Regions from separate parts of the Streptomyces sp. NPDC007983 genome, predicted to be linked through region 1. Evidence: riboswitches for the same ligand, from Rfam matches in the RefSeq annotation. Region 1 holds a riboswitch; the other holds the start of a gene.

The links. Region 1 has a riboswitch for S-adenosylmethionine ahead of thrC (threonine synthase). Riboswitches for the same ligand answer to the same signal wherever they lie in the genome.
Region 2: linked by a shared signal. The riboswitch ahead of ACFZCY_RS07435 (aminotransferase class V-fold PLP-dependent enzyme) and the one ahead of thrC (threonine synthase) in region 1 are both predicted to bind S-adenosylmethionine.

The regions. Positions count from the first base shown of each region.
Region 1 is NZ_JBIBJI010000001.1:119,954-135,585, forward strand. Features, by position in the region: gene ACFZCY_RS00540 (Scr1 family TA system antitoxin-like transcriptional regulator) at 1-802, opposite strand, end outside; gene ACFZCY_RS00545 (hypothetical protein) at 974-1,297, shown strand; gene ACFZCY_RS00550 (hypothetical protein) at 1,294-1,536, opposite strand; gene ACFZCY_RS00555 (DUF222 domain-containing protein) at 1,546-2,901, opposite strand; gene ACFZCY_RS00560 (Cmx/CmrA family chloramphenicol efflux MFS transporter) at 3,090-4,319, shown strand; gene ACFZCY_RS00565 (DUF4031 domain-containing protein) at 4,324-4,596, opposite strand; gene ACFZCY_RS00570 (hypothetical protein) at 4,596-4,952, opposite strand; gene ACFZCY_RS00575 (SIS domain-containing protein) at 5,067-5,999, shown strand; gene murQ (N-acetylmuramic acid 6-phosphate etherase) at 6,074-7,042, shown strand; gene groL (chaperonin GroEL) at 7,212-8,837, opposite strand; gene ACFZCY_RS00590 (cold-shock protein) at 9,156-9,362, opposite strand; gene ACFZCY_RS00595 (MoaD/ThiS family protein) at 9,794-10,072, opposite strand; gene thrC (threonine synthase) at 10,069-11,385, opposite strand; SAM riboswitch class I at 11,403-11,544, opposite strand; gene ACFZCY_RS00605 (glucosyl-3-phosphoglycerate synthase) at 11,720-12,676, shown strand; gene ACFZCY_RS00610 (trehalose-6-phosphate synthase) at 13,007-14,473, shown strand; gene otsB (trehalose-phosphatase) at 14,470-15,312, opposite strand; gene ACFZCY_RS00620 (DUF3263 domain-containing protein) at 15,399-15,632, opposite strand; gene ACFZCY_RS00625 (extracellular solute-binding protein) at 15,629-15,632, opposite strand, start outside.
Region 2 is NZ_JBIBJI010000002.1:670,143-685,774, forward strand. Features, by position in the region: gene ACFZCY_RS07420 (Rieske 2Fe-2S domain-containing protein) at 1-948, shown strand, start outside; gene ACFZCY_RS07425 (cytochrome b N-terminal domain-containing protein) at 945-2,582, shown strand; gene trpD (anthranilate phosphoribosyltransferase) at 2,740-3,819, shown strand; SAM riboswitch class IV at 4,520-4,637, shown strand; gene ACFZCY_RS07435 (aminotransferase class V-fold PLP-dependent enzyme) at 4,791-6,164, shown strand; gene ACFZCY_RS07440 (Lrp/AsnC family transcriptional regulator) at 6,161-6,442, opposite strand; gene ACFZCY_RS07445 (rhomboid family intramembrane serine protease) at 6,439-7,149, opposite strand; gene ACFZCY_RS07450 (hypothetical protein) at 7,291-7,536, shown strand; gene ACFZCY_RS07455 (NYN domain-containing protein) at 7,556-8,917, shown strand; gene ACFZCY_RS07460 (NlpC/P60 family protein) at 9,181-10,206, shown strand; gene ACFZCY_RS07465 (NlpC/P60 family protein) at 10,386-11,504, shown strand; gene ACFZCY_RS07470 (hypothetical protein) at 11,586-12,809, shown strand; gene ACFZCY_RS07475 (glycosyltransferase) at 13,014-14,156, shown strand; gene ACFZCY_RS07480 (AMP-dependent synthetase/ligase) at 14,208-15,632, opposite strand, start outside.

The sequences.
Region 1 (15,632 bases):
TGATCAGTGTCAGTGATCGGTCCGGGGACAGCGCATGCGCCCTGAGCAGATCATAGTCATCCAGGGCTGAGGCGACCGTCCGAGGAGAGTCGTGCATCCTCCCTCCTACCCGGGTCTCGGTGTAGAGCACCGTGGGCGAGTCCGGGAAGCGCAGCAATGTGAAGGGCTTCGTCGAAGCGGCTGGAGCGCCAGCCGAGAACGGCAGGACCTGAAGCGTGATGTGCGGTGACGCAGCAGCCGTCAGGAGGTACTCAAGCTGCCCTCCCATGACGTCGGCACCGCCTACGACCGTTCGTAGGCACGCCTCGTTCAGGATGGCCCATAGGAGCGGCGGCGTCTCCAACTCGAACACTTCACGCCGACTCAGTCGCGCTGCGACCTTGCCCTCGATCACCTCGGCCTCTTCCTGCGAGAAGTACGCGCGGAAGATAGCTCCTGCGTAGTCCTTCGTCTGGAGAATGCCGATCACGAGATTCGCCGAGTAGTCCAGCACCCGCGACGCCTTGCGCTCCAGGTTGAGGTACGGGGTGAACCACGAAGGATGGTCGCCCTCGTCGATCCTCCGGAGCATGTCCGCGAACAACTGCCCTGTGCCGAACGCGGTGTCGCACCCCTTCGCGAACTTCTCACTCGGTCTGGGCAGGAGCTTCCCGGCTTCCACCCTGCTGACGTACGCCTCCGAGTAGCCGGCCGCTTGGCCAAGGCGCTTCTGCGTGAGCTTGCGGGCGAGACGTACCTGCTTGACGTCACGGCCGAAGCGCTGGAGCGGATTCAAGTGAGCGGGTGGGGTTGTCTCGTCCACTGCTGTGACCTCTCGCTATCTGATCACGGCCAGCATCACAGCAGGTCGCAGACTTGCGCGCTGCCGTTTAAGGCGTCTCATTCTATTGGCTACCGCGTTGCCCTGGTCACCAATTGACTACACACGGTGCCCATCAGGGGATACCGGGAACAGCTGAGTGGAGCTGATGTCATGAACGGCCTACGCCTCCTGCCGTGGTCCGGCCCAGAGGGCAAGCCCTGTTACGTGTCGACTGACGACGACAACAGCCGGTTGAGCCGGAAGGCAGATGAGATCGAGGCGCTACAACTCGACATGGGAGCCCAACTGCTCGGGCATGCAAAGAGGTTGCTTGCCAACGAGAAGGTTGGCGTCGTAGAGCTTCGCTTCCTGGCCTGCCGACTGGCGGAGGCATTGACAGACGCGCTGCGGGTCGCCGAGAGCAGGGGTGGACGACTCCTCGCCTATGTCGAGGACGGCGCCCATGAACATGAAGTGGACACGGGGCACCTCTAACGGCGACCCGGGTAGCGGATCGGCTTGCGGCAGTCCGGGGCGGTGCCGGGCGGGAACTGGCCGTCGAGCGCGTAGCACAGGGCCGCGTGCAGGTGCTCCGCCGCGGTGGGGGTCAGTCGCAGCTCGGCAGTGCCGAGGCGCTGATCGCCTCTGCTGATGTGGAGAGGGAGGGCAAGGCCGCCGTCCTCGATGCGACGCACCTTCCACTCCGGGGCGTGGTTGATCTGCCATTCCGTCATGCTGGTCACTCACCGGTAATCGTGCGGGCGGTTGGTGTAGGTGTGGCCTGTGGGGGCGGTCCACGTGGTGGTGCCGGATTCGGAGTCGCGTTTCAGGGCCCAGCCGGGGTGGTGGGTTTTCATCAGGTGGTGGCGTCTGCAGAGGGTGGTGAGGTTGTCGGGGGTGGTTTGGCCTCCTGCGGTGGGGTCGGTGTGGTTGAAGGGTTCGACGTGGTCGAGGTCGCAGCGGTTGGCGGGCATGTTGCAGGTGGGAAAGGTGCAGTGGGCGTCACGGGCGATGACGTGGCGCTCGACTTCGGCGGTGGGCTTGTAGGTGGTGGGGTCGGTTTTGATCAGCATCCCGGTGGTGGGATGGGTGATCAGGCGACGCCAGACGGTGCCTTCGGCGAAGGCGACCCCGCGGGCCTGACCGGCGGTGATGTACCCATAGCCCTTGAGGTGGGCGGGGTCGTCGTTGTCACCGATCAGGACGTCCAGGGGGACGGTCACCTGGACCACCGCCGCCGAGCGGCCGCCTGAGGGTTCGGGGCTGCTTGCGGTGCGGTTGACGACGAGGTCGTAGAGCGCGTCGACCCGCTTCTGTTCCAGTGTGCGGCCCTCGTCGGGGAGGGTGGCGGCGTGGGTGTCGACCGCGGCGGTCATGGCTGCGGCCTGTTCGGCCGGGAGGACCGCGCCCCACATGGCCATGCCGTCGTCCTGCGGGTAGTGGACCATCTGCCGCTGTCGCTTGCGGGCTTGGTGCCGCTCCTCGGCGCCGTCGGGATCGGCTCGGACGATCTCGCGGGCCAAGGCGCGGCGGGTCTGGCCGGTGGTCATGGCCGGCAGCTTGTGCAGCACGGCCGCCTCGACCTGCTCCGCGACCTCGGGAGCGAGGACGGCACAGGCTTCGGTGACCGCTGCGGCCTGTAAGTAGGAGATCTCGCCCTGGGCCAGGAGGGCGCGTGTGGGCGGGTAACGGCTGGCCAACTGGCGTGCGACTTCCAGGCGCTTGGCGGCCGTCGTACCGGAGAGCTTCAGGGCACAGGCCACTTCCTCACAGGTGAAGTTCCAGGCGGCCTCGGTATTGCGATCCCATCCTGCCGGTGGGATCGAGGTCCAGGCGTCGGATTCCAGCGCGGCGAGAATGTCCGCCTGCTGGGCCTGGATCCAGGCGGCGTGGCGTTCCAGTGCCTTCAGGGCATCGATACGGCCGGTATGCGACAGCTCCTCCGCGCGCAGGACCGGCAGAACCGATGCGGTGTGCGGGCCCGGTGCGGTGGCGGCGAGGTGAGCGGCCCATTCGTCCAGGAGGTCTGGGCCATTCGATTCGTTGATCGTGTTCTCGGTCGCGTCCTCAGTGATGTCCTCGGCCATGGCGGTCGGCATGGCGATCGCTCCCCCCGTAATGCCTCAACACCCACCTCCCCTCGGCGGGTTCACATCTCGATTCTTCATCACTCTCCGTAACCACGCCAGGCCTCAGCCCCCCACGCCATCACTTCGAGTGAATGTTCGGGAGATGGGGAACGCCCCAGCCGAGGAATGGCCGACAGGCCGGCGGCGTTGACGTCGGCATGCCCATCGCCGTTTATGTACTTGGCCTGTCCGTCTTCGCCCTCGGGACCTCCGAATTCATGCTGTCCGGGCTGCTGCAACCCGTCGCAGCAGACATGGGGGTGACGATCCCCACGGCCGGGCTGCTGATATCGGCGTTCGCGATCGGGATGGTGGTCGGGGCGCCGGTGCTCGCGGCGGCCACCCTGCGACTGCCGCGGCGGACGACCCTGATCGCGCTGCTCGCCGTCTTCGGGCTCGGGCAGGTCGCGGGGGCGGTGGCGCCGTCGTACGGGGTGTTGTTCGCGTCGCGGGTGGTGAGCGCGCTCGCGTGTGCCGGGTTCTGGGCCGTGGGCGCCGCGGTGGCCGTCTCGTTGGTGCCGGTGAACGCGCGGGCGCGGGCCATGGCGGTGATGGTCGGCGGGCTCAGCATCGCGAACATCGCCGGGGTTCCGGCCGGGGCGTTCCTGGGGCAGCACGCCGGGTGGCGAGCGGCCTTCTGGGCGGTGGCAGGGCTGTCGGTGGTCGGGCTGATCGGGGTGATCGCGCTCGTACCGCGTACGGAGGCGCCGACCGGGGAGGACCGGCCGCGGCTGCGCGCCGAGTTGCGGATCTACCGGGACCGGCAGGTCTGGCTCGCGCTGGTCACCACCGCGCTGAGCGGAGGCGCGGTCTTCTGCCTGTTCTCGTATCTCGGGCCGCTGCTCACCGACGTGGCGGGGCTGGACGAGGGCTGGGTGCCGACCGTGCTGGCGCTGTTCGGCGTCGGCGCGCTGATCGGTACGGCGCTCGGCGGGCGGATCGCGGACGCGCACCTGTTCGGGACGATGTACGGCGGCATCACCGCCTCGACGGTGGTGCTGAGCGTCCTGGCGCTGACCGCGCACAGCCCGGTCGCGGCCGTGGGCCTGGCGCTGCTGCTCGGCTTCACCGCCTTCTTCACCGCGCCCGCGCTCAACGCCCGCATGTTCAACGTCGCGAACGCCGCCCCGACGCTCGCGGGCGCGACCACCACGTCCGCCTTCAACATCGGCAACACGGTGGGCCCCTGGCTCGGTGGCCTGGTCATCGACGCGGGCTGGGGCTACCCGGCAGTGGCCTGGACGGGCGCGGCCTTGGCCGGTACGGGCATCGTGACCACGGCGATCGCCGCGCGGCTGCACCGCACGGAGGGGGCGTCGCGCGTGATCGCCGCCGGGCAGACCTCGGCCCCTGCACGCGAGGCAGAGGCGTCCAGCCAGGTCCGGTAAGCCCTCAGCCGCGCGCCGCAGGTCCCCGGCGGCGGCGCAGGCCCGCCGCCGTAAGGCGCCGCAGCAGCTCCTTGCTGCCGACCTCCTCCGCCCCCGCCCGCACCGCCCGCGCGTAGAGGTCGCTGGGGACGTCGTAGTGGTCGCGGTCGAAGCCGCGGCGTGGGGCGCCGATGCGGGTGGCGAAGGCGTGGAGTTCGTCGTACGAGACGTCGCTCACCAGGTGGGACCACATGCGGCCGTGGCCCGGCCACGAGGGCGGGTCGATCAGTACGGCCATCAGAGGGTGGTCCCCAACGAGCCCACGGGGGCCACCGCAACCGCCGTCTTGCCGCAGACCCAGTGCGGGTCGGGGCCCAGTTCGGGTTCCACGTCGAGGGCGTGGAGATCGCCGCCCCGGGTGCAGACGGGGCACAGGGGCCAGCGGCCGTAGCGCTCCAGCAGGGCGTCCTGGACGTCCTGGGCGACCAGACCGGCGACGTACGCCACGCCTTCCGGCCATTGCTCGACCCACCAGCGGCGGTGCGTGATGGCGTCCTCGACGAGCGAGACGATGTCGGCGTGGGCGACGTCTCCCGCCGCGAGATCGGCCAGGACGAGCGCCCGTGCCGCGTGCAGTGCGTGTTCGAGCTTCATGGGTCCCATTGTCACCTTTGCTTCGCCGCGCCGCCTTCCCGCGCGGGGGAGGCGCATAAAAGGCCCTCCGCGCGCAGTCTTGACGGGCCTCGTGGCCGGAAATAGTTTTCAGATGTGAGTAGCAAGTTGAAGGAAACTTTCACTCCCCTCACCGACCCCGCCGTGCCCGCCCCCTCCGCGCTCGCGGCGAAGGTCCGCACCCTGGGCCCCTCCATGACCCGCTCGATGCAGCGCGTCGCCGAGGCCGTCGCGGGCGACCCTGCGGGCTGCGCGGCGCTCACCGTCACCGGGCTCGCCGAGCGCACCGGTACCAGCGAAGCCACCGTCGTACGCACCTCCCGGCTGCTCGGCTACCCCGGATACCGCGATCTGCGCCTCGCGCTCGCCGCGCTCGCCGCACAGCAGGCCGCGGGCCGGGCCCCGGCCGTCACGGCGGACATCGCGGTCGACGACCCGATCGGCGACGTGATCACCAAGCTCGCGCAGGAGGAACAGCAGTGTCTGGCCGACACCGCCGCGGGGCTCGACACCGGCCAGGTCGAGGCCGCGGTCGCCGCGGTCGCCGCCGCCCGCCGGATCGACGTGTACGGCATCGGCGCGTCGAACCTGGTCGCCCAGGACCTGGTCCAGAAGCTGCTGCGGATCGGCCTGATCGCGCACGCGCACGCCGATCCGCACCTGGCCGTCACCAACGCCGTACAGCTCCACTCCCACGACGTCGCGCTCGCGATCACCCATTCGGGGCGGACGACGGACGTCATCGAGCCACTGCGCGTCGCCTTCGAGCGCGGGGCGACCACCATCGCGATCACCGGCCGTCCGGACGGCGAGATCGCGCAGTACGCGGACCTCGTCCTCACCACCTCCACCGCGCGCGAGAGCGAGCTGCGCCCGGCGGCCATGTCCAGCCGCACCAGCCAGCTGCTGGTGGTGGACTGCCTGTTCATAGGCGTGGCGCAGCGCACGTACGAGAGTGCGGCGCCCGCCCTGTCCGCCTCGTACGAGGCCCTCGCGCACCGGCACGACCCCCGCCCGCGCCACCGCTGAGATCGACCGGCGCCCGCGCGCCGTCGCCACCACCCCCCACCGTCACGCTCACGTAGGGAAAGAGCCGCTTCGCCATGACTTCCGCCGCCGAGCAGCAACCTCAACAACAGCAGCAACAGCTCCGCGCCCAGCTGGAGACCCTCACCACCGAGGCCTTCCGCCCCGAACTCGCCGAGATCGACCGGCTCGACACCGTCGAGATCGCCCGCGTCATGAATGCCGAGGACGCCGGAGTTCCCGCCGCCGTCGCCGCCCAGCTCCCCCGGATCGCCGCCGCCATCGACGGCATCGCCGCGCGCATGGCGGGCGGCGGGCGGCTGGTCTACGCGGGCGCGGGCACCGCCGGGCGGCTCGGGGTGCTCGACGCGAGCGAGTGCCCGCCCACGTTCAACGCCCGGCCGGACCGGGTGGTCGGCCTGATCGCGGGCGGGGAGACCGCCGTGGTGTCGTCCGTGGAGGGCGCGGAGGACAGCGCGGAGCTGGCCGCCGAGGACCTGGACCGGATCGGGATCGGGCCGGACGACGCGGTCGTGGGCGTCTCGGCCTCCGGCCGCACCCCGTACGCCGTGGGAGCCGTCGAGCACGCCCGCCGCCGCGGGGCGCTCACCGTCGGGCTGTCGTGCAACGCGGGCTCGGCGCTCGCCGCGGCCGCCGACCACGGCATCGAGGTGGTCGTCGGACCGGAGCTGCTCACCGGCTCCACCCGGCTCAAGGCGGGTACGGCGCAGAAGCTCGTGCTCAACATGATCTCGACCATCACCATGATCCGGCTGGGCAAGACCTTCGGGAATCTGATGGTCGACGTGCGCGCCTCGAACGAGAAGCTGCGGGCGCGCACCCGCCGGATCGTTTCGCTGGCGACCGGCGCCCCGGACGAGCGGATCGAGAGCGCGCTGGCGGCCACCGGCTGGGAGGCCAAGAACGCCATCCTCACGATCCTCGGCGGCGTGGACGCGCCCACCGCCGAGAAACTGCTCGGCGAGGCGAACGGCCATCTGCGGGCCGCCCTCGAAGCAGCGGGGCACAACGGCAAGAAGCCATAACGGCAAGGAGCCACAACCGCAAAAAGCCACAACGGCAAAAGGCCGCAACGGCAGGAAAACACGGCGGCAGAAAACACGGCGGCGGGGCGGCACCCCTGGGAGAAAGGGTGCCGCCCCGCCGTCGTCAGTGGACGGTATGACCGACCGGCGCGCGGGGCGCCGAAGCCGATCAGAAGTCCATGTCACCGCCCGGCATGCCGCCCGGGGCGCCCGCCGGAGCGGCCTTCTCCGGCTTGTCGGCGATGACGGCCTCGGTGGTGAGGAACAGCGCGGCGATCGACGCGGCGTTCTGCAGCGCGGAGCGCGTGACCTTGGCCGGGTCGATGATGCCCTCGGCGATCAGGTCGATGTACTCGCCGGTCGCGGCGTTGAGGCCGTGGCCGGGGGTCAGGTTGCGCACCTTCTCCACCACGACGCCGCCCTCGAGGCCGGCGTTGACGGCGATCTGCTTCAGCGGGGCCTCCAGGGCCAGGCGCACGGCCTGGGCACCGGTGGCCTCGTCGCCCTCGAGCTCCAGCTTCTCGAAGACCGAGACGGTCTGCAGCAGGGCCACGCCACCACCGGCGACGATGCCCTCCTCGACGGCGGCCTTGGCGTTGCGCACCGCGTCCTCGATGCGGTGCTTGCGCTCCTTCAGCTCGACCTCGGTCGCGGCACCGGCCTTGATGACGGCCACGCCGCCGGCCAGCTTCGCCAGGCGCTCCTGGAGCTTCTCGCGGTCGTAGTCCGAGTCCGAGGACTCGATCTCGGCGCGGATCTGGTTGACGCGGCCCTGCACCTGGTCGGTGTCGCCGGCGCCGTCCACGATGGTGGTCTCGTCCTTGGTGACCGTGACCTTGCGGGCGCGGCCGAGCAGGTCGATGCCCGCGTTCTCCAGCTTGAGGCCGACCTCCTCGGAGATGACGGTGCCACCGGTGAGGATGGCGATGTCGCCGAGCATGGCCTTGCGGCGGTCACCGAAGCCCGGGGCCTTGACGGCGACGGACTTGAAGGTGCCACGGATCTTGTTGACGACCAGGGTCGCCAGCGCCTCGCCCTCGATGTCCTCGGCGATGATCAGCAGCGGCTTGCCGGACTGCATGACCTTCTCGAGCAGCGGGAGGAGGTCCTTCACGCTGGTGATCTTCGAGTTGACGATCAGGATGTACGGGTCGTCGAGCGACGCCTCCATACGCTCCATGTCCGTCGCGAAGTACGGGGAGATGTAGCCCTTGTCGAAGCGCATGCCCTCGGTGAGCTCGAGCTCGAGCCCGAAGGTCTGCGACTCCTCGACGGTGATGACGCCTTCCTTGCCGACCTTGTCCATGGCCTCGGCGATGAGCTCGCCGATCTGGGTGTCGGCGGCGGAGATGGAGGCGGTGGAGGCGATCTGCTCCTTGGTCTCCACGTCCTTGGCCTGCTCGAGCAGCTGGGCGGAGACGGCCTCGACGGCCTTCTCGATGCCGCGCTTGAGGGCCATCGGGTTGGCGCCCGCGGCAACGTTCCGCAGGCCCTCCTTGACCAGCGCCTGGGCGAGAACGGTCGCGGTCGTCGTGCCGTCACCGGCGACGTCGTCCGTCTTCTTCGCGACCTCCTTGACCAGCTCGGCGCCGATCTTCTCGTACGGGTCCTCGAGTTCGATCTCCTTGGCGATGGACACACCATCGTTGGTGATCGTGGGGGCGCCCCACTTCTTCTCGAGGACGACGTTACGGCCCTTGGGGCCGAGGGTGACCTTGACGGCGTCGGCGAGCTGGTTCATCCCGCGCTCGAGGCCGCGCCGCGCCTCCTCGTCGAACGCGATGATCTTGGCCATGTGAAGTGGTCCTCCCAAGACGGGGTGGATTGCTCCGGACCGCGCCTGGCGCCCGCGACGGACGGCCTGCCTACCGTGCGGTTCCTTGCCCCGCGCGGCGTCGGCGAGCCTCACCGACCCGATCCTTCTGTCACTCTCACCTTCAGAGTGCTAACGCAATAATTAGCACTCGCCCCATGAGAGTGCAAGCGCCCGACGGGCGTCAAGGGAGCCTTGAGGGCCGACCCGCGTACCAACCCGCGGACATGCCAGAGGGCCCGCCCCCTCGCGGGGTACGGGCCCTCCGGTATTTCAGTCAGCTGCCTCGCGTTCGGCGCGTCAGCCTACGGCCACGCGGACCATGTCCGCCTGCGGGCCCTTCTGGCCCTGCGAGATCTCGAACTCGACCCGCTGGCCTTCCTCGAGGGTGCGGTAACCGTCCATCTGGATCGCACTGTAGTGGACGAACACGTCCGCACCACCGTCGACCGCGATGAAGCCGTACCCCTTCTCCGCGTTGAACCACTTGACGGTGCCCTGAGCCATTCCTAACTCCCCTATTGCTGGCCCTTGCGCAGGACCGCACTCCGCGGACCCGGGTCAGACCTCACCCCCCGAGTCGAGGGGGGTGTGCGCCGGAACGCGTCGACCGCCGCTGAATGTATCCGTCCCAACGCCCTCTGCAACAGGTCAATTGGACGAGAATTCTGGGCACGGCCGATCGGTAATAAGTGGAGAATTCCTGTGAAGTTCGGGCAAACCCGGCGGGACATAGGGTACCAACCCGACAAATCGCGCACACAGTTTGCGCACAAGTTGACGAGTTCTCATATGCGGTTCCGGCGCCGGGGCCGATGGGGAAGCCCGCGCCCCTTGGTCGAGGCGGGGCAACTCTATCGCGATTCCACACACGGAATCGCCCCGTCCGCTTCTTCCCGGACGGGGCGATTTCCAGAGGTGAGAGGGGTGATGGGGCGTCAGCAGCCACCCGCGACGGCGGGGATGATCGACACCCCGGCGCCGTCCGGCGTGGCCGTGCCCAGGCCCTCGGCGAACCGCACGTCGTCGTCGTTGACGTAGACGTTCACGAAGCGGCGCAGCTTGCCGGTGTCGTCCAGGACGCGGGCCGCGATGCCCGCGTGGTTCTTCTCCAGGTCCGCCAGAACCTCGGCGAGGGTCGCGCCCTCGGCGCTGACCTCGGCCTGGCCGCCGGTGTAGGTACGCAGGATGGTCGGGATTCGGACGTTGACGCTCATGCGAGGCCAGCCTCTCGGAACGAGTCAAGGGTGGGTCGGATGATGGCGGAGGGACCCGTGGTGGGGGCCACCGCGTCGAGGGTCTTGAGGCCGTCGCCGGTGTTCAGGACGACGGTCGTCAGGGACGGGTCGAGCAGCCCGTCCTCGATCAGCTTCTTGGTCACGCCGACGGTCACACCGCCCGCGGTCTCCGCGAAGATCCCCTCGGTGCGGGCGAGCAGCTTGATCGCGTCGACCACCTGCTCGTCGGTGACGTCCTCGACCGCCCCGCCGGTGCGGCGCGCGATGTCCAGGACGTACGGACCGTCCGCCGGGTTGCCGATGGCCAGCGACTTGGCGATGGTGTTCGGCTTCTGCGGGCGCACCACGTCGTGGCCCGCCTTGAAGGCGGTGGAGACCGGGGAGCAGCCCTCGGCCTGGGCGCCGAAGATCTTGTACGGCCTGTCCTCGACCAGACCGAGCGCGATCAGCTCCTTGAGCCCCTTGTCGATCTTGGTGAGCTGGGAGCCGGAGGCGATCGGGATGACGATCTGGTCCGGCAGCCGCCAGCCGAGCTGCTCGCAGATCTCGTACGCCAGGGTCTTGGAGCCCTCGCCGTAGTACGGCCGCAGGTTGACGTTGACGAAGCCCCAGCCCTCGCCCACCGGGTCGCCGATCAGCTCGCTGCAGAAGCGGTTGACGTCGTCGTACGTGCCCTCGATGCCGACCAGGTCACCGCCGTAGACGGCGGCCATGACGACCTTGCCCGCCTCCAGGTCGTGCGGGATGAAGACGCACGAGCGGAAGCCGGAACGGGCGGCCGCGGCGCCCACCGCGCCGGCCAGGTTGCCGGTGGAGGAGCAGGACAGGGTGGTGAAGCCGAAGGTGCGGGCCGCCTGGACGGCGATGGCGACGACCCGGTCCTTGAAGGAGTGGGTCGGGTTGCCGGAGTCGTCCTTGACGTGCAGCTCGCCGGTGATGCCCAGCTCACGGGCGAGCCGGTCGGCCTTGACGAGCTGGGTGAAGCCCGGGCTCAGGCTGGGGAGCGTGGCCACGTCGGCGGGGACGGGCAGCAGCGGCGCGTAGCGCCAGATGTTGTCGGGACCGGCCTCGATCTGCCGCCGCAGCCCCTCGGGGTCGCCGCCCGGAAGGTCGTACGCGACCTCCAGCGGCCCGAAACACGACGCGCAAGCGAAGATCGGTCCGAGGTCGAAGCGCTCACCGCACTCGCGGCAGGACAGGGCGACGGCGGGACCGAACGCGGCGGAAGCGGAAGACGCCGGGGAATCAGCGGCGGCGGAGTTGGTTGAGCTTTCTACGGATTGCACAGCCATGGAGGCGAGGCCCTTTCTCCTCATCTTCCTCGGGACGCATTTCGCCACGAGACGGAATTGGCACCTTCCCGAGCTGGGAGCCTCGCTGCAGTGAACGAGACCAGCTGGAGGGTTGCCGGGGCTTCAACGGGCCGTTCCCTCTGCCCCTCTGGATGAGCGGTATGGCCGCCGGGCCGTACCCGGGGCGTTTGTCCGCACGGTGCCCCCGACATACGAAGGTCATGTGCGCTGTTCAAGACTGTAACCGACGGCCCGGAGGGTTGAACCAGCCGTCCGAACCGCGAGATGGATCACAACGATCACGGCAAGCGAACACAGCAGGGAGACAAAACAGGTGCTGGATGAGGTGGAGCGCTGGCTGGAGCACCGCTCCTGGTCGGCCGACGACCGTCCGCTGGACCACCTGCTGGCCGCGAAGCGCCACACGGCGACCAGCGTCAGCGTGGTGCTGCCCGCGCTGAACGAGGAGGCGACCGTCGGCGAGATCGTCGCCGCGATCCGCCGCGAGCTGATGACCGAGGACATGCCGCTCGTCGACGAGCTGATGGTGCTGGACTCCGGCTCCACGGACCGCACCGCCGAGGTCGCCGCCGCGGCCGGGGCGGCCGTGGTGCACCGCGACACGCTGCTGCCCCGGCTGCCCGCGCTGCCCGGCAAGGGCGAGGTGCTGTGGCGGTCGCTGCTGGCGACCAGCGGCGACATCGTCTGCTTCATCGACGCCGACCTGCGCGAATTCGACGCCCGCTTCGTCTCCGGGATCGTCGGGCCGCTGCTCACCGACCCGGAGGTGCAGCTGGTCAAGGGCATGTACGACCGGCCGCTGCGGGACACCGCGGGCCAAGGCGGACGGGTCACCGAGCTGGTCGCCCGGCCGCTGCTGAACCTGCACTGGCCGCAGCTGGCCGGGTTCGTCCAGCCGCTGGGCGGCGAGTACGCGGCCCGGCGCTCGCTGCTGGAGCGGCTGCCGTTCCCCGTCGGGTACGGGGTCGAGCTGGGCCTGCTCGTCGACGCGCTGCACACGGTCGGGCTCGACGCCCTCGCCCAGGTCGACATCGGCGTGCGCAAGCACCGCCACCAGGACGGCAAGGCGCTCGGCAGGATGGCCGCCGCGATCTACCGCACCGCCCAGCTGCGGCTGGCCCGCGGCCACCTGGTGCGGCCGCGGCTGACCCAGTTCGAGCGCGGCGAGAACGGCTTCGAGCCGCGGACGACGGCGGTCGACACGGAGGAGCGGCCGCCGATGGTCGAGATCCCGGAGTACGCGGAGCGCGGGCGGCACAGCGTCGCGTAACCCTCCCGGGCACGGGAAACCGTACGTACACCTCCCCCGGGACGCACAGGCCGACGCGCGCGCCGTAACCCTCCCGGGCACAAGAAACCGCACGTACACCCCCCCCGGACGCACAGGCCGACGCGCGCGCCGTAACCCTCCCGGGCACAAGAAACCGCACGTACACCCCCCCGGCGCACAGGCCGACGCGCGCGCCGTAACCCTCCCGGGCACAAGAAACCGCACGTACACCCCCCCGGACGCACAGGCCGACGCGCGCGCCGTAACCCTCCCGGGCACAAGAAACCGCACGTACGTTTGCGCGCGGTGCCCGATGGCTAGGCTCGCGACATGGCCGTTGAACGCAGCGCACCGATCCTCGTCGCGTCCAACCGCGGCCCGGTCTCGTACGCGCTGGACGAGGACGGTTCGCTCGTCCCCAAGCGCGGGGGCGGCGGGCTGGTCTCCGGGCTGAGCGCGATCGGGCCCGACGCCGGTGCCGTATGGGTGTGCGCCGCCCTCGGCGACGGCGACCGCGAGGCGGCGCGCCGCGCCGGGGCCGGGCACCTCGACCCGGAGCACACCGGCGGGCAGCAGGTGCGGATGCTGGACATCGCGCCGGACGTGTTCGCCGCGGCGTACAACGGCGTCGCGAACTCGGTGCTGTGGTTCGTCCACCACCTGCTCTACCAGACCCCCGTCGAGCCGGTCTTCGACGCGGAGTTCCGCGCCCAGTGGGCGGCGTACGAGACGTACAACGCGGCCTTCGCCGACGCGCTCGCCCAGGAGGCGGCCGAGGGCGCGGTCGTGCTGGTGCAGGACTACCACCTGGCGCTGGTCCCCGGGCTGCTGCGGGCGCGCCGCCCCGATCTGCGGATCGGCCACTTCTCGCACACGCCCTGGGCGCCCCCGGACTACTACCGGCTGCTGCCGGACGATGTCGCGGCGGGCGTGCTGCGCGGCATCCTCGGCGGCGACCGCGCCGCCTTCCTCACCGGGCGCTGGGCCGCAGCGTTCGCCGACTGCTGTGCGGCGGTGCTGGGCGCGGAGGTCGTCCGGGGGACGGACGGCTCCGCGGCCGCCGTGCGCTTCGAGGGCCGGGAGACCCGGCTCGGGGTGCACGGCCTCGGCGCCGACGCGGATTTCCTGCGGGAGCGGTCGCGGGCGGCCGATGTCGACGAGCGGCTGGCGGCGCTGCGCGAGCAGATCGGACCCGGCCGGAAGACGATCGTCCGGGTGGATCGCACGGAGCTGTCGAAGAACATCGTGCGCGGGCTGCTGGCCTACCGCCGCCTGCTGGAGACCCGCCCCGAGTGGCGCGAGCGCGTCGTCCACGTGGCCTTCGCCTATCCGTCCCGCCAGGACCTCGCCGTCTACCGCGACTACACCGAGCGGGTGCGGGTGCTCGCCGAGGAGATCAACGCGGAGTACGGGACGGAGGGCTGGCAGCCGGTCGCGCTCCATGTGAAGGACGACTTCGCCCGCTCCCTGGCCGCCTACCGGCTGGCCGACGTGGCGCTCGTCAACCCGATCCGGGACGGCATGAACCTGGTCGCCAAGGAGGTGCCGGTCGTCTCCGAGCGGGGCTGCGCGCTGGTGCTGTCACGGGAGGCGGGGGCGTACGAGGAGCTGGGCGCGCACGCGGTCGTGGTGAACCCGTACGACGTGGAGGGCACGGCGCGGGCGCTGGACGAGGCGCTGCGGACGCCGGAGGACGAGCGGGCGGACCGCACCAAGCAGCTGGCCGCCGCGGCGACGGCGCTGCCGCCCCGCGACTGGTTCCTGGCGCAGCTGCGGGCGCTGCAAGACGCCCCCTAGCGGGCGACCGCCTCCGCCAGCGCCTCCAGCAAGGCCACCACCCCGGCCGGGCCGTCGACCACCACGTCCGCGCGCTCGGCCAGCTCCGTCACCTCCGTGCTGCCGCTGCACACCAGCAGCCCCGGCACCCCTTCCTTCCGCAGCCGCTCCACGGCGGCGAACGCGGCCAGGTCGCCGAGGTCGTCGCCCGCGTAGAGCACCGCGCCCGCTGACGTCTCGCGGACGTACTCCAGCAGCGCGACGCCCTTGTCCATGCCCGGCGGGCGCAGTTCCAGGACGAGTCGGCCCGGTTCGACGATCAGGCCGTGGCGCTCGGCCAGCGCGTGCAGCGGGGCGCGGAGCTGGTCGAAGGCGGCCTGGGGGTCCTCGGTGCGGCGGGTGTGGACGGCGACGGCACGGCCCTTGTCCTCGGTCCAGGTGCCCTGCCAGGCGCCGTTCGCCTCCAGGACACCCGGCAGTTCGGACCGGACGGCGGCGATGCCCGGGTGGGGTTCGGGGGCGCGGACGGTACGGCTGGACGCGTCCCAGCGCTCGGCGCCGTAGAGGCCGAGGACGACGAGGTTGGCCGGGGCGCCGCTGTCGGCGAAGCCGCCGTAGCGCACGGCGACCTCGGCCGGGCGGCCGGTGATCACCGCGAGGGAGCGCAGCCGGGGGCCGAGCGCGGAGAGGGCCGGGACGGCGCCGGGGTGGGCGCGGGCCTGGTCGGGGTCGGGGACGATGTCGGCGAGGGTGCCGTCGAAGTCGACCCCGACGACGGCCCGGTCGGGCCGGTCCAGGAGGGCGGCAAGGCCCTCGCGGCCGGCGGCGGTGACGGGTACGGGAAGGGGGTGGCTGCCCATGCGGCGACCCTACCCGCCCCCGCCCACCGGCATCCGTAGCGGCGACAGGCGTCGGCCACCCGGGGACCCCGGGCGGGCGGCGGCCCTCAGCGCCGTTCGCGCCGCTCGTCGCGCAGGCGGCGCAGCCGGTTGACCGTCACCGGATCGTGCTCCAGCGCGCGCGGATCGTCCAGCAGGGCGTTGAGCAGCTGGTAGTAGCGGGTCGGGGTGATGCCGAGCCGTTCCCGTATGGCCCGCTCCTTGGCGCCCGGCCCCGGCCAGCCGCCGCGCTCCACGGCGAGCACGGCCAGGTCCTGTTCGGAGAGTTCTTCGGCGGTCAC
Region 2 (15,632 bases), on a different contig from region 1:
CCGCACGAGCACCGTCAGCAGGACATCGACGAGCGGGCCGCCAAGCGGTCCGAGCGCACCGTCGCCCTGCTCTTCACGGTCTCGATGCTGGCGACCATCGCCTTCATCGCCTCCTACGTGGCGCTGCCGGTCGACAAGTACATCTACGTCTTCCCGATCGGTCACATCAGCGCGCTGAACTTCGCGCTGGGCCTCACCCTCGGCATCGCGCTGTTCGCCATCGGCGCCGGCGCGGTCCACTGGGCCCGCACGCTGATGTCCGACGTGGAGATCGCCGACGACCGGCACGCCATCGAGGCCAGCCCCGAGGTCAAGGCCAAGGTCCTCGACGACTTCGCGGCGGGTGCCAAGGAGTCCGGCTTCGGCCGCCGCAAGCTCGCCCGCAACACCCTCTTCGGCGCGCTCGCCCTGGTGCCGCTCTCCGGCGTGGTGCTGCTGCGCGACCTCGGCCCGCTGCCGGGCACCAAGCTCCGGCACACCAAGTGGGCCAAGGGCAAGCGGCTCATGAACTACAACACCATGCAGCCGCTGCGGCCCGAGGACATCTCCGTGGGCTCCCTGACCTTCGCCATGCCCGAGGGCATGAGCGAGGACCAGCACGACTTCCAGACCGAGATCGCCAAGGCCGCCCTGATGCTGGTCCGGCTCCAGCCGGAGAACATCAAGGACAAGCGCGAGCTGGACTGGTCGCACGAGGGCATCGTCGCCTTCTCGAAGATCTGCACCCACGTCGGCTGCCCGATCAACCTGTACGAGCAGCAGACGCACCACGTCCTGTGCCCCTGCCACCAGTCGACGTTCGACCTCTCCGACGGTGGCCGAGTGATCTTCGGTCCGGCCGGTCACGCGCTGCCCCAGCTGCGGATCAAGGCCAATGACCAGGGGTACCTCGAAGCCATGGGCGACTTCTCGGAGCCCGTCGGTCCTGCTTACTGGGAGCGCGGATGAGTACTGCAACAGACACGGGCACGCAGCGGCGCGGCAAAGCGCCCGCGGGCGAGCGCGTCGCCGACTGGGCCGACGGCCGGCTGGGCATCTACAGCCTCGCCCGGGCCAACATGCGCAAGATCTTCCCGGACCACTGGTCCTTCATGCTGGGCGAGGTCGCGCTCTACAGCTTCATCATCATCATCCTCACGGGTGTGTACCTGACGCTGTTCTTCCACCCCAGCATGGAAGAGGTCGTCTACCACGGCCCGTACGTCCCGATGCAGGGCGTGCGGATGTCCGAGGCGTTCGCCTCGACGCTCGACATCAGCTTCGAGGTGCGCGGCGGTCTGCTGATCCGGCAGATCCACCACTGGGCCGCGCTGGTCTTCCTCGCCGCGATGTTCGTGCACATGATGCGCGTCTTCTTCACCGGCGCGTTCCGCAAGCCGCGTGAGATCAACTGGCTGTTCGGCTTCCTGCTGTTCTTCCTCGGCATGCTGACCGGCTTCACCGGCTACTCGCTCCCCGACGACCTGCTCTCCGGCACCGGTCTGCGGTTCATCGAGGGCGTGTTCCTGTCGATCCCGGTCGTCGGCACCTACATCTCGATGTTCGTGTTCGGCGGCGAGTTCCCGGGCATGGACCTCATCCCGAGGCTCTACCCGGTCCACGTCCTGCTGCTGCCGGGCATCATGCTCGGCCTGCTGGTGGCGCACCTGATCCTGGTCTTCTACCACAAGCACACGCAGTACCCCGGGGCCGGCAAGACCAACAAGAACGTCGTCGGCATGCCCCTGCTGCCGGTCTACATGGCCAAGGCGGGCGGCTTCTTCTTCCTGGTCTTCGGCGTCATCGCGGCCATCTCCGCGATCGCCACGATCAACCCGATCTGGACCATCGGCCCCTACCGGCCCGACCAGGTCTCCACCGGCGCCCAGCCCGACTGGTACATGGGCTTCGCCGAGGGTCTGGTCCGTGTGATGCCCGGCTGGGAGATCACCGCATGGGGTCACACGCTCGTCCTGGGCGTGTTCATCCCGATCGTGCTCTTCCCGCTGGTCCTCTTCGCGATCGGCCTCTACCCCTTCATCGAGGGCTGGATCACCGGCGACAAGCGCGAGCACCACATCCTGGACCGCCCGCGCAACGCCCCGACCCGTACGGCCTTCGGCGTCGCCTGGCTGACCGTGTACTTCGTGATGCTCGTCGGTGGCGGCAACGACCTGTGGGCCACCCACTTCCACCTGTCGATCAACTCGATCACGTGGTTCGTGCGGATCGCCTTCTTCGTCGGCCCGGTCATCGCCTTCGTCGTCACCCGCCGGATCTGCATGGGTCTCCAGCGGCGCGACAAGGAGAAGGTGCTGCACGGTCGCGAGACCGGCATCATCAAGCGCCTGCCGCACGGTGAGTTCATCGAGGTGCACGAGCCGCTCACGCAGGACCAGCTGCACGTGCTCACCCAGCACGAGCAGCCGAAGCCGTACGAGATCGGCCCCGAGGTCGACGAGAACGGTGTCCGCCGCAAGGTCGGCGCGTCGCAGAAGCTGCGGGCCAGGCTGTCCAAGAGCTACTACGGCAAGGACGCCTTCATCCCGAAGCCGACCTCCGAGGAGTACAAGGAGATCACCAGCGGCCACGGCCACCACTGATCCCTTCCGTCGTCTGACGCCACAGACCAGGGCCCCGGCCCGGACCTCACCGTCCGGCCCGGGGCCCTGGCCGTTGTCAGGCCGATAGGCTTGCCCTGATCGAGCGCTGATCCAGCCGTGTGAGCTGTGCGGCCCAGGCATCATTCAGGAGCGGACCATGGACGTTGTGACCCCAGCCGGAGGCGACAGCACCGCGACGGCCCGCACCTGGCCGGACGTGCTCAGCTCGCTCCTCGGCGGCCAGGACCTCACCGCCGACGACACCGCCTGGGCGATGGACCGCATCATGCGCGGTGAGGCCACCGACGTGCAGATCGCCGGGTTCGCGGTCGCGCTGCGGGCCAAGGGCGAGACCGTCGCGGAACTCTCCGGCCTCGTCCGCGCCATGTACGGGCACGCCAAGACGATCGAGGTGCCCGGGCCGACCGTCGACATCGTCGGCACCGGCGGCGACCGCGCCAGGACCGTCAACATCTCGACCATGTCCGCCCTGGTGGCGGCCGGTGCGGGCGCGCGCGTCGTCAAGCACGGCAACCGCGCCTCGTCCTCCGCGAGCGGCGCCTCCGACGTCCTGGAGAAGCTCGGCGTCAACCTGGACCTCAGCCCGGCCCGGGTGGCCGAGATCGCCGAGGAAGCGGGCATCACCATGTGCTTCGCGGTCAAGTTCCACCCCTCGCTGCGGCACGTCGCGGCGGCCCGCCGTGAACTGGGCATCGCCACCCCGTTCAACTGGCTCGGCCCCCTCACCAACCCGGCCCGGGTCCGCTGCCAGGTGACGGGCGTCGCCGACGCCCGGATGGCGCCGATCATGGCCGGGGTGCTGGCCGAGCGCGGCTCCTCGGCGCTGGTCTTCCGGGGCGACGACGGCCTGGACGAACTCACCGTGACCGCGACCTCCCAGGTGTGGGTGGTACGGGACGGCACGGTCCGCCAGGAGTCCTTCGACCCGCGCGACATCGGCTTCGACCTGGCCCCGGTGGAGGCCCTGCGCGGCGCCGACGCCTCGTACAACGCGGACGTGGCACGCCGGCTCCTGGCGGGCGAGACGGGCCCGGTACGGGACGCGGTCCTGCTGAACGCGGGCGCGGCCCTGGCGACCCTGGACTGGCACCGCGACCCGGCGGACGCCCCGCTCCCGGCCCGCATCGCGACGGGCGTCGCCCGAGCCGCCGAGTCCATCGACTCGGGCGCGGCGAGGGACGCCCTGGAACGCTGGGTGCACGCGAGCAACGCGTAGGAGCGCGCGGCCGCGGCCTCTTCCCCACCCCGCCCCTTCCCGAACCGGGGCTCTGCCCCGCGCCCCGGCCTCGCGCCCGGGGCACAAGCCCCTCCGTTGGTCGCGGACACGTGGGGCCGGGACCGGTCCGGTGCTCGTCCCCCACCCCGCCCCTTCCCGAAACCGGGGGCTGCGCCCCCAGACCCCCGGCCGGTCCCCGCCCCGGCGCCCGGGGCGCCCAGTCCCTCCAGGGTCCTGCCGGGGCGAACGGGCCCCACTCCCCAGCCCCAGGGGCGTACCTCCCAGCGGTAGCTGGGGGCGTTCGAGGAGCGGGCTCCGGGGGCGGAGCCCCCCACCCCGGGGCGGGGCGAGATGCCCCGCTCCCCAGCCTCTCCGGCGCTTGAGGAGCGGGGTCCAGGGGCGGAGCCGCCATTCCGGGGCCGGGGCCGGGGCCGGGGCCGGGGGCGGTGATGTCCCGCTTCCCAGGTCCAGGGGGGTACCTCGCAGCGGTAGCTGGGGGCGTTCGAGGAGCCGGGGCCAGGCGCGGAGCCGCCACTCCGGGGCGGGGGCGGAGATGCCCCGCTACCCAGCCTCTCCGGCGCTTGAGGGGCAGTGGGGGGCCGGGGGCTTGCCCCCGGTTCGGGGAGGGGCAGGGTGGGGGACAGGTCCACTATGCGGACGGGGGCTGGGCGCCGCGCAGCGCCGTGGCATAATCGCGCCAGGTCACGAGCGACAGCGACTTCGGCCCCGGCCCGCTGTCCGGCAACCCTCCGTCCGTGGCGGGGTGCCCCGGGTGATGACCAGGCCGCTCGCAGCGAGGCGCGCGGCAAGCGCGGACCCCTCGCACTAGGGGTCCTGGTGGTCGAGGGAGTTCTTCCGTGACGCAGCGAATGCGCTAGGGCCGCAGCGCCCGTTTTCCCACCCGCTCCGCGCGGATCCGCCGTGCGTTGAGCCATGTTCCGCATGCCTGCGACCCATCGGGAGAATTCGCCATGTCCGTGTGCCCTTCTGCAGTCGAGACCTCCGCCCCGCTCGCCGTCCTCGGCAGTGACGTCACCGTGCCCCTGGTCACCGGCGGCGAGGTGACGTACGCCGCGCTGGACTACGCGGCCAGCGCGCCCGCCCTGCGACGGGTGTGGGACGACGTCGCCGCGTATGCCCCGTACTACGGGAGCGTCCACCGGGGAGCGGGCTACCTGTCGCAGCTGTCGACGGACCTGTTCGAGACGAGCCGCAAGGAGGTCGCGGCGTTCCTGGGGTGCCGGGAGGACGACCAGGTGGTCTTCACTCGTTCCACCACCGACTCGCTGAACCTGCTGGCCGCCGTGCTGCCGACCGGTACGGAGGTGTTCGTGTTCGAGACCGAGCACCACGCCTCGCTGCTGCCGTGGGAGCAGCGGGAGGACGTGCGGGTGCGCTACCTGAGCGCGCCGCGCTCGCCGCGCGAGGCGGTGGAGACGCTGGAGAAGGCGCTGGCGGAGCGGGACGGGGGCCCGGCGCTGGTGTGCGTGACGGGCGCGTCGAACGTGACGGGTGAGCTGTGGCCGGTGGAGGCGCTGGCCGCGGCGGCGCACGCGCACGGCGCCCGCATCGTCCTGGACGCCGCGCAGCTGGCCCCGCATCACCCGGTGGACATCGCGGAGGCGGACGTGGACTGGGTGGCGTTCTCGGGGCACAAGCTGTACGCGCCGTTCGGGGCGGGGGTCCTGGCGGGCCGGGCCGACTGGCTGCGCGAGGCGCGGCCGTATCTGGCGGGCGGCGGCGCGAGCCGTAAGGTCGCGCGGCGGGACGACGGCGGGGTGGACGTCGAGTGGCACACCACCGCGGCGCGGCACGAGGCGGGCTCGCCGAACGTGATCGGGGTGTACGCGATCGCCTCGGCGTGCAAGGCGCTGTCCGAGGCCGGGTTCGACGGCCTGGTGGCCCGGGAGCGGCAGCTGATCGCGAGGGTGCGGGAGGGTCTTGCGGAGGTGCCTCAGGTGCGGCTGCTGTCGCTGTTCGGCGACGACGCGCCGCGCGTGGGTGTGCTGTCGTTCGTGGTGGAGGGCTGGAACAGCTCCCACTTCGCGGCGGCGCTGTCCGCGGAGTACGGGATCGGCGTACGGGACGGGCTGTTCTGCGCGCATCCGCTGCTGCGGACCCTGCTGGACAGCGAGCCGGGTGAGCAGGGGGAGTGCGGTGCGCCCGAGGCCGCCCCGGGTGAGCGCTCCCTGAACGCGATCCGCGTCAGCTTCGGCGCTGGCACCCCGGACGAGCACGTGGAGCGCTTCGTCCGGGCGGTGAAGGAGCTGGTCCGGGACGGCGCGAAGTGGGACTACCGCACGGAGGACGGCCGCTGCGTGCCGGCGCGCCAGGTCGTGCGCTAGCTGTCGAGGCCGATGGCGAAGGCGGCTTCCAGGTCGTGCTGGGAGTAGGTGCGGAACGCGATGTGCGTCTCGGTGGAGGCCACACCGGGGACCTTGGAGATCTGGCCCGGGATGATGTCCGCGAGGTCGTCGTGCTGGGCCACCCGCACCATGGCGATCAGATCGTGCGCCCCGGTGACCGAGTAGACCTCGCTCACGCCCTCGATCGCGGCGATCTTCTCGGCGATCTCCGGGATCCGGTCCACGCTGGTCTTGATGAGCACGATCGAAGTGATCACGGCTGGCTTTCTCCCTCGCTGGACCTGGCTGCGCCGCCCACTCTATCCGGCCGCCCGAACCGGGCCCACGCGTAGAGAAAACCCAGGGTGAAGCCCACGAGATGGGCGAGGTAGGCCACTCCGGGGCGGGCGTCGGCCTGGCGGGCGGCGAGCCACTGGAGGGTGACCCAGAAGATCAGCACGACCCAGGCGGGGAAACGCAGCGGGAGGAAGAAGAGGAACGGGAACAGGCTGGTCACCCGGGCGCGCGGGAAGAGCCACAGAAAGGCGCCGAGGACGCCGGAGATGGCGCCCGAGGCGCCGACCAGCGTCTGCGGGGAGTCGGCGTGGGCGGCGGCGTAGCCGAGAAGCGCGAGATAGCCGGTGACCAGGTAGAAGAGGGCGAAGTGCATACGTCCCATGCGCTCCTCGGCCATCGCCCCGAAGACGTAGAGGAACAGCATGTTGCCGAGGAGATGCAGCCAGTTGCCGTGGACGAAGAGCGCGGTCAGCGGGGTCAGCGGCGCGGCGGGGGTGCCGTTCCACAGGGCGGCGGGGACGACTCCCCAGCGCTCGAAGTACGAGGTCTGGGCCTGGAGGAGGTGCCCGCCGGAGCCGTAGCGGGGGTCGAGCCCGGAGGCGGGTCCGAGGACGAAGATCAGGCAGCAGGTGACGATGAGGGCGTACGTCATCACGGGACGGCCGGACCCCGCCGACTTCTCGATCATGGGCAGATCATCGCGTACCCGGCACAACCTGCACAGAGTGCCTCGCCGCCGCCCGGTGGCGGGTACGGGCCCGGCATGGCCGAGTGCTCAGGCCGTAGGGTGACAGCACGCCGATGAGCCGAGAAGCGAGGACGCGACACCATGGCCGTTCCCACGCCGACAGCCGAGACCCGCTGGCGCTGCACGCTGTGCGGCAACCTCACCCGTTTCGATGTGACCCGCTCGACGAAGGCGGTCGAGTTCGTCCACCTGGATCTGGCCGGGGAGCCACGGGTCGAGGAGCGCGATGTGGTCAGTGAGACCATTGAGTCAGTGCGTTGTCGCTGGTGCAACGCGGTCGACCAGATCGAGCTGGTGGACCGTCCGAGTACGAACGCGAGCGCCTGAGAAGCGAAGCGAGGAGAAGGTGGTGGACCGGACGGGCGGCCGCGAGGCGGCCGGTGACGCCGAGGGCGTCACCGAGGCGCTGGACCGCCCCCTGCCGGAAGGGGTGCGGCGGCGTGTGGTGGCGCTGGTCGCCGACGCGTTCGGTGGTCTGACGGTCACCGAACTGCCACCCCAGCTACGGCAGTACGCCCGTTTCACCCCGAACCGGCGCGCCAAGTTCGCGGGGAACGCGATGGCCGCAGCGGTGGAGAGCGCCCCCGTCTTCCGGCAGCGGATCGCACAGCGGCTGCGCGAGACCCAGACGGAGCTGGCCGAGGCCATAGAGGGCGGTTCGCCGCCCGCGGCCGCGGATCCGGTGGACGTGGCGGCGGTGGCGTACGTGCTGCGCCCGGCGGGCTGGGTGAAGCTGGTCGAGGCGGCGGGCGAGGAGGCCCAGCGGGCGTCGGCGGAGCGGGCCGGCGAGGAGGCCGAGCGCGAGCTGCAGCGGCTGCGCGAGGAACTGGCGGAGGCCCGGGCGGCGGCGCGCAAGGACGCGGACCGGGCCCGCTCGGAGCTGGACGCGGCCCGCAAGGAGACGGACGCGGTGCAGCGCAAGCTGCGCAGCGCGCAGAGCGATGTCAAGCGCGGCGCGGCGGCGCTGCGCAAGGCCGAGGGCGAGCTGGAGGCCGTACGGTCGGAGGCCGCGTCGCGGCAGGCGGCCGCCGACGGCGAGGCGCGGCGGCTGCGGGCCCGGCTGGCGGAGGCGGAGTCGGCGCTGGAGGCGAGCCGCCGGGCGGTGCGCGAGGGCCGCAGCGTGGAGGACATGCGGCTGCGGCTGCTGCTGGACACCGTGCTGGACGCGGCCCAGGGGCTGCGCCGCGAACTGGCGCTGCCGCCCGCGTCGACGCATCCGGCGGACTCGGTGGACGCGGTCGAGCCGGGGAAGATGACGCCGAAGGACATAGCGACCAGGGCGCTGTCGGAGATGGACCCGGCGCTGCTGGACCAGTTGCTGGCGCTGCCGCAGGCGCATCTGGTGGTGGACGGCTACAACGTCACCAAGACCGGCTACCCGACCATGCCGTTGGAGAAGCAGCGGCTGCGGCTGCTGGGCGGGCTCGCGGTGCTCGCGGCACAGACGGGCGCGGAGATGACGTGTGTCTTCGACGGGGCGGAGCTGGCGGCTCCGGTGCTGCTGGCGCCGCCGCGCGGGGTGCGGGTGCTGTTCAGCAAGCCCGGGGTGACGGCGGACGAGCTGATCCGGCAGCTGGTGCGGGCCGAGCCGCCGGGCCGTCCGGTGGTCGTGGTGTCGACCGACCGGGAGGTCGCGGACGGGGTCGCGCGCGCCGGAGCGCGCCCCGTGGCATCCGCCTTGTTGCTGAAACGACTTGCGCGTACCTGACGGCGGCTAAGCATCAGCACAGCGTCAATTGACCGTCACTGCCCGTGCGATGTTTGTAAAAGATGCGCCTGTGGCCAATTTTTTTGTCGTCGGGATTTGAACGGATCACGGCAGGGTCACTAATGTCGGCTCGAACCTTCGCGCGGTTGATCACCCATCCGGGGTGACAGCGGGGGTACCGCCGAGTCCGCGGCGTATCCGTGGAGCCCGGGGTCGCACCTCAACCCCTGGTAGGCGGCCGGAGGAAGAAGGAGCTCGCCTTCGTGGCGTCCCACCGTCGACCCAAGCAGCCGAGCCGCACTCGGGTATCCGTTCTGACGGCGACCGCCGCTGCCGCCGTCGCCCTCACGTCCCAGGCCGCCCAGGCCGCTCCGAAGCAGGACAAGAAGGACGTCAAGGAGCAGGTCGACAGGCTCTACGAAGAGGCGGAGCAGGCGACCGAGAAGTACAACGGCGCCAAGGAGAAGCAGGAGAAGCTGGAGCAGCAGGTCGGCGACCTCCAGGACAACGTGGCGCGCGGCCAGGAGGACCTGAACAAGCTGCGCGACGGCCTGGGTTCGATGGCCACCGCCCAGTACCGCACCGGCGGTATCGACCCCTCCGTGCAGCTGATCCTCTCCTCCGACCCGGACACCTACCTCGACAAGGCGTCCACCCTCGACCAGGTGAGCGGCAAGCAGGCCGAGTCCCTGCGGAAGATCGCCGACAAGCAGCGCACGCTCAAGCAGCAGCGCGAGGAGGCGTCCACCAAGCTGCAGGACCTGGCGGACACCCGGAAGGCGCTGGGCGAGAAGAAGAAGGAGATCCAGGGCAAGCTCACCAAGGCCCGCAACCTCCTCAACTCCCTCACCGCGCAGGAGCGCGCCAAGATGGCGCAGGAGGAGAAGGAGCGCGCCAACCGCTCCAGCAGCCGGGCCGACCTGGGCAGCGAGGTGCCCGACTCGCAGCGGGCCGCCGCCGCGCTGGCCGCCGCCAAGACCAAGATCGGCTCCCCGTACGTGTGGGGCGCCACCGGCCCGTCCTCCTTCGACTGCTCCGGCCTCACCGGCTGGGCGTACCAGCAGGCCGGGGTCCAGCTGCCGCGCGTCTCCCAGGACCAGGCCAACGCCGGTACCCGCATCGGCCGCGGCGAGCTGAAGCCCGGCGACCTGGTGCTGTTCTACGGCGACCTGCACCACATAGGCCTGTACGCGGGCAACGGGCAGGTACTGCACGCCCCCAAGCCCGGTGCCGGTGTGCGCTTCGAGTCGATGGACAACATGCCGTTCCAGTTCGGCGTGCGGGTCTGACGTCCGTCCGTTCGGGCGAATCGGTACAACTCTCCACGACTCCCGCCCCGTCGGTGACCTGCGGTCTCCGGCGGGGCGTCAGTTTGTGTGCCCGCGATCGGCTTTGGACCCTGGGTAGTCGCGCCGCTACTGTCTGCCCGCAGTTCCTCACCGACACCGCGGAAGGGAGTGCGGCTCCCATGGCGTCCTCTCGCCGCCACTCGAAGCCCGGGCCCGTCCGGGCCACCGCAGTCTGGACCGCCGCCTCGGCGGCCGCCGCCACCGGCGTCGCGCTGGCCGTCCCGGCCTGGGCCGAACCCCACGACACCACGACGGGCCGCCCCGCGGCCCGGACCGCCGCCTCGGCGGCAGCCCCGGCCTTCGCCGACCGGACCGACGCGGACCGGATCGACCGGCTCTACGAGCAGGCGGAGCGGGCCACCGAGCGCTACAACGCCGCCGGCACCCGCGCCCACCGGCTGCGCCGCCAGGTGGACCGCCTCCAGGACCGGGCGGCCCGCGGCCAGGAGCGGGTCAACCGGATGCGGATGGCGCTCGGCGCGATCGCGGGCGGGCAGTACCGCACCGGAGGCTTCGACCCGGGCCTCGCCCTCCTGCTCTCCTCCGACCCCGCCCACTACCTCGACCAGGCCGCCATGCTCGACCGCATGACCAGCCGCCAGGCCGGTCAGCTGCGTGCCCTGGCACGCGCCCAGCACACCCTGCTGCGGCAGCGCACCGAGGCCGCCGCCCAGCTGGTGAAGCTGGAGCGCAGCCGCCGGGCCGTCGCCCGCCACAAGCGCGAGGTCCAGCGCAAGCTGGCCACCGCGCGACGGCTGCTGGGCGCGCTGCGCCCGGGGGAGTGGGAGGCGTACGCACGCGCCTCGCGCGCCGGGGACGGACACGGGGCGCACGCCGTACTCGGCGCGCCCCCCGGTACCCCGTACGCGACGACTGATCTGCCGCCGTCCTCACCGCGCGCCGCCGCGGCGTTCGGCGCGGCGCGGGCGGCGGTCGGCCTGCCGTACGCCTGGGGCCAGGCCGGGCCCACCGCCTTCGACTGCTCCGGGCTGACCCAGTGGGCCTACCGCCGGGCCGGGGTGGCGATCCCGCGGACCTCCCAGGCCCAGGCGCACACCGGACAGCCGGTGCCGCTGTCCCAGGCCCGCCCCGGAGACCTGGTCGTCTACCGCTCCGACGCCGGGCACGTCGCCATGTACGCCGGGGGCGGACGGGTCATCCACGCGCCCTACCCGGGGGCGACGGTCCGCTACGACCCCGTCGGCATGATGCCGATCTTTTCCGTCACCCGCGTCTGAAGCGCGGCGGCGGCTCGTACGATCTATGGCGTGACGGGTCGGTGGAGATCGGGGCGATGGCGGACGGCACTCTGTCTGCCGATGGTGTGGGCGCTGCCGCTGGCCGCGCTCACCGCATGCGGCACGACCGTTCCGCCCGACGACCCCGCGGGGCGCGACGGGCGCGCCGTGCAGCGCATGCTCGACCAGCGGGCTGCGGCGGTGCGCGGCCGGGACGCGGCCGCCTTCCTCGCCACCGTCGACCGCGGCTCGACCGGTTACCGGGCCGAACAGCTGCGGGTGTTCCGCCGGCTGTCCGCCGTACCGCTGCGCTCCTGGACGTACCGGCTGGTGAACACCGGCGGCTTCCGGCCCGCCGTGGGCACCGGCCGTCGCCTGGCCGCCCAGGTCGAACTCCGCTACCGGCTCGCCGGATACGACACCGCCCCCGTCGTCGCCCCCCAGTACCTGACCCTCGCCCAGCGCGACGGGCGGTGGTTCATCGCCGACGACGACGGCCGGGTGGACGGCAAACGCGGCGTGGACCAGCTGTGGGAGCAGGGCCGGGTCGACGTCGTCCGCGGCAAGCGCAGCCTCGTCCTCGGCGTCGGCCAGAACCGCAGGCTGCTGCGCGGGGTCGCCGCCACCGCCGACCAGGCCGTGCCCGCCCTCGACCGGGTCTGGCCCGGCGACTGGGCCCGGCGCGTCGTCGTCGAGGTGCCCGCCTCGCTGGACCGGATGGCCGCCCTGCTGGGCGCCTCCGCGAGCGGCTACCGGGGCATCGCGGCCGTCACCACCGGCGAGGTCGGCGGCGCGAGCGACTCCTCGCCCGCCGACCGCGTGATCGTCAACCCCGACGCGTACCGGGCGCTCGGCGACTTCGGCCGGCAGGTCGTGATCACCCATGAGACGGCGCATGTCGCCACCCGGGCCGCCACCACCGCCGCCACGCCGCTGTGGCTCTCCGAGGGCTTCGCCGACTGGACCGGCTACCGCACCCCCGGCCGCACCCCGAGCCAAGTCGCCCCCGAACTCACCGAGTCCGTTGCCTCCGGCCGTCTCCCCACGTCCCTCCCGCCCGACGACGCCTTCCGCTTCGGCAGCCGCCCCGACCGCCTCTCCGAGGCCTACGAGGAGGGCTGGCTCGCCTGCCGCCTGATCGCCGACCGCTGGGGCGAACGCAAGCTGGTGGCCCTCTACCGCGCGGTCGGCGCGGCCCCGCGGCGGGAGGGGGCGGTGGAGGACGCGCTGCGGGACGTACTGCACGTGAGCCTCCCGGACTTCACGGCCCAGTGGCGCAAGTACGTGGCCCAGACCCTGCGCTGAGCCCGGGGCCGGGTTTCGTCGTTGGGTGCGGGCCGATGGGTGGGTTGTGCCCACCCGTTCCGCCCTGCGGGACGATTGCCCACAACCGGGTTCTGCTCGGAGGACGGGGGTTCTGCTGCGGGGCCGGGGCGGAGCCCCGGGTCGGGTAGGGGCGGGGTGGGGGACAGAACCTCGGGCCCCGGCCACCCGGTACTGTCGGCTCCGATGGACAAGACCCTGCTCGTGACCAACGACTTCCCGCCCCGCCCCGGCGGCATCCAGGCGTTCCTGCACAACATCGCCCTCCGCCTCGACCCGGAGCGGGTCGTCGTCTACGCGTCCACCTGGAAGCGTGGCGAGGAGGGCGCCGAGGCCATGGCCCGGTTCGACGCCGAGCAGCCGTACCCCGTCATCCGTGACCGCACGACGATGCTGCTGCCCACGCCCCGCGTCACCCGCCGCGCCACCGAGCTGCTGCGCGAGCACGGCTGCGGCTCGGTGTGGTTCGGCGCGGCGGCGCCGCTCGGGCTGATGGGGCCCGCGCTGCGCCGGGCGGGGGCGCGGCGGCTGGTGGCGACCACGCACGGGCACGAGGCGGCCTGGGCCCAGCTCCCCGCCTCCCGGGCGCTGCTGCGCCGGATCGGCGAGGGCACGGACACGATCACCTACCTCGGCGAGTACACCCGCTCCCGCATCGCCGCCGTCCTCACCCCCGAGGCCGCCGGCCGCATGGTCCAACTGCCGCCGGGGGTGGACGAGAAGACGTTCCACCCGGGTTCCGGCGGGGACGAGGTCCGGGCCCGGCTGGGGCTCGCGGAGCGGCCCGTCGTGGTGTGCGTATCGCGGCTGGTGCCGCGCAAGGGGCAGGACACGCTGATCGAGGCCATGCCGCGGATCCTGAAGCGGGTGCCGGACGCGGTGCTGCTGATCGTCGGGGGCGGCCCGTACGCCGCGGATCTGCGCCGCCTCGCGGAGACGACGGGCGTGGCCGAAAACGTACGGTTCACCGGCCCGGTGCCCTGGGAGGAGCTGCCCGCCCACTACGGCGCGGGCGACGTCTTCGCCATGCCGTGCCGTACGCGGCGGGGCGGGCTGGACGTCGAGGGCCTGGGCATCGTCTACCTGGAGGCGTCCGCGACCGGGCTTCCGGTGGTCGCCGGGGACTCCGGTGGCGCGCCGGACGCGGTGCTGGAGGGCGAGACCGGCTGGGTGGTGCCGGGCGGCTCCGCCGAGCAGAGCGCGGAGCGGATCGTGGCCCTGCTGGAAGACGAGGCGCTGCGCCGCCGGATGGGCGAGCGGGGCCGCGCCTGGGTCGAGGAGCGCTGGCGCTGGGATCTGCTGGCCGACCGCTTGCGCTCTCTTCTTTAGGACGAAGAGCCCGGGGCGCGGCACGCCCCGGGCTCCTACGGACAGCGCGGCTCAGCGGCTGTACAGCGCCTCGATCTCCGTCGCGAAGTCCTTCGCCACCACATTCCGCTTCAGCTTCAGCGAGGGCGTCACATGCCCCGAGTCCTCGGTGAACTGCTGCGTCAGAACCCGGAACTTCCGCACCGACTCCGCCTTCGAGACCGCCGCGTTGCCGTCGTCCACCGCCGTCTGGATCTCGGCCAGCAGCTCGGCGTCCTCGCACAGGTCGGCCACCGTCGCGTCGGCCGGTTTGCCGTGCTCGGCGGCCCAGCGGGGCAGGAACTCCTCGTCCAGGGTGATCAGCGCGCCCACGAACGGGCGGCCGTCGCCGACGACCATGCACTCGGCGATCAGGGCGTGCGCCCGGATGCGGTCCTCGATCACCGCGGGGGCGACGTTCTTGCCGCCCGCGGTGATGATGATCTCCTTCTTGCGGCCGGTGATGGTGAGGTAGCCGTCCTCGTCGAGGGTGCCGACGTCCCCGGTGTGGAACCAGCCGTCGGACAGCGCCTCCGCCGTCGCCGCCTCGTTGTTCCAGTACTCCGTGAACAGATGATCCCCGTGCAGCAGCACCTCGCCGTCGTCGGCGATGCGGACCACCGTGCCGGGCATCGGCTGGCCGACCGAGCCGATCTTCTGCCGGTCCCACGGGTTGAAGGTGGTGGCCGCGCAGGACTCGGTCAGGCCGTACCCCTCCAGGACCGTGAAGCCGATGCCCCGGTAGAAGTGGCCGAGCCGCTCGCCCAGCGGGGCGCCGCCGGAGATGGCGTGGGTGGCGCGGCCGCCGAGGGCGGCGCGCAGCTTGCCGAAGACCAGCCGGTCGAAGACCCGGTGCTTGAGCCGGAGCCCGAAGGACGGCCCGCCCGGGGTGTCCAGCGCCTTGCTGTAGGCGATGGCGGCGTCGGCGGCCTTGTCGAAGATCTTGCCCTTGCCCTCGGCCTGGGCCTTGGCCCGCGCCGAGTTGTAGACCTTCTCGAAGACGCGCGGCACGCCCAGCACCAAGGTCGGCTGGAACGCGGCGAGTTCATCGGTCAGCGTCTTGATGTCCGAAACATGGCCGAGTTTGATCGGTGCCAGGACCGCGCAAATCTCCACCAGCCGCCCGAAGACATGCGCTTCCGGGAGGAACAGCAGCACGGAGGACTCGCCGGTGGCGAAGATGGGCTTGAGCCGGGCCACCGCGTTGCCGCATTCGGCGAAGAAGCTGCGGTGCGAGAGGACGCAGCCCTTGGGGCGGCCGGTGGTGCCCGAGGTGTAGACGATGGTGGCGGGGGAGTCCGCGGTGGCGAGCGAGGAGCGCTCGTCCACCGTCTCGTCCGTGACGTCCGAACCCAGCGCCCGCAGTGTCCCGATCGCGTCGTCCTCGATCTGCCAGATGTGCTTCAGACCGGGCAGGGTGTCCCGTACGGACTCCACGGCCGCCTCGTGCACCCCGGT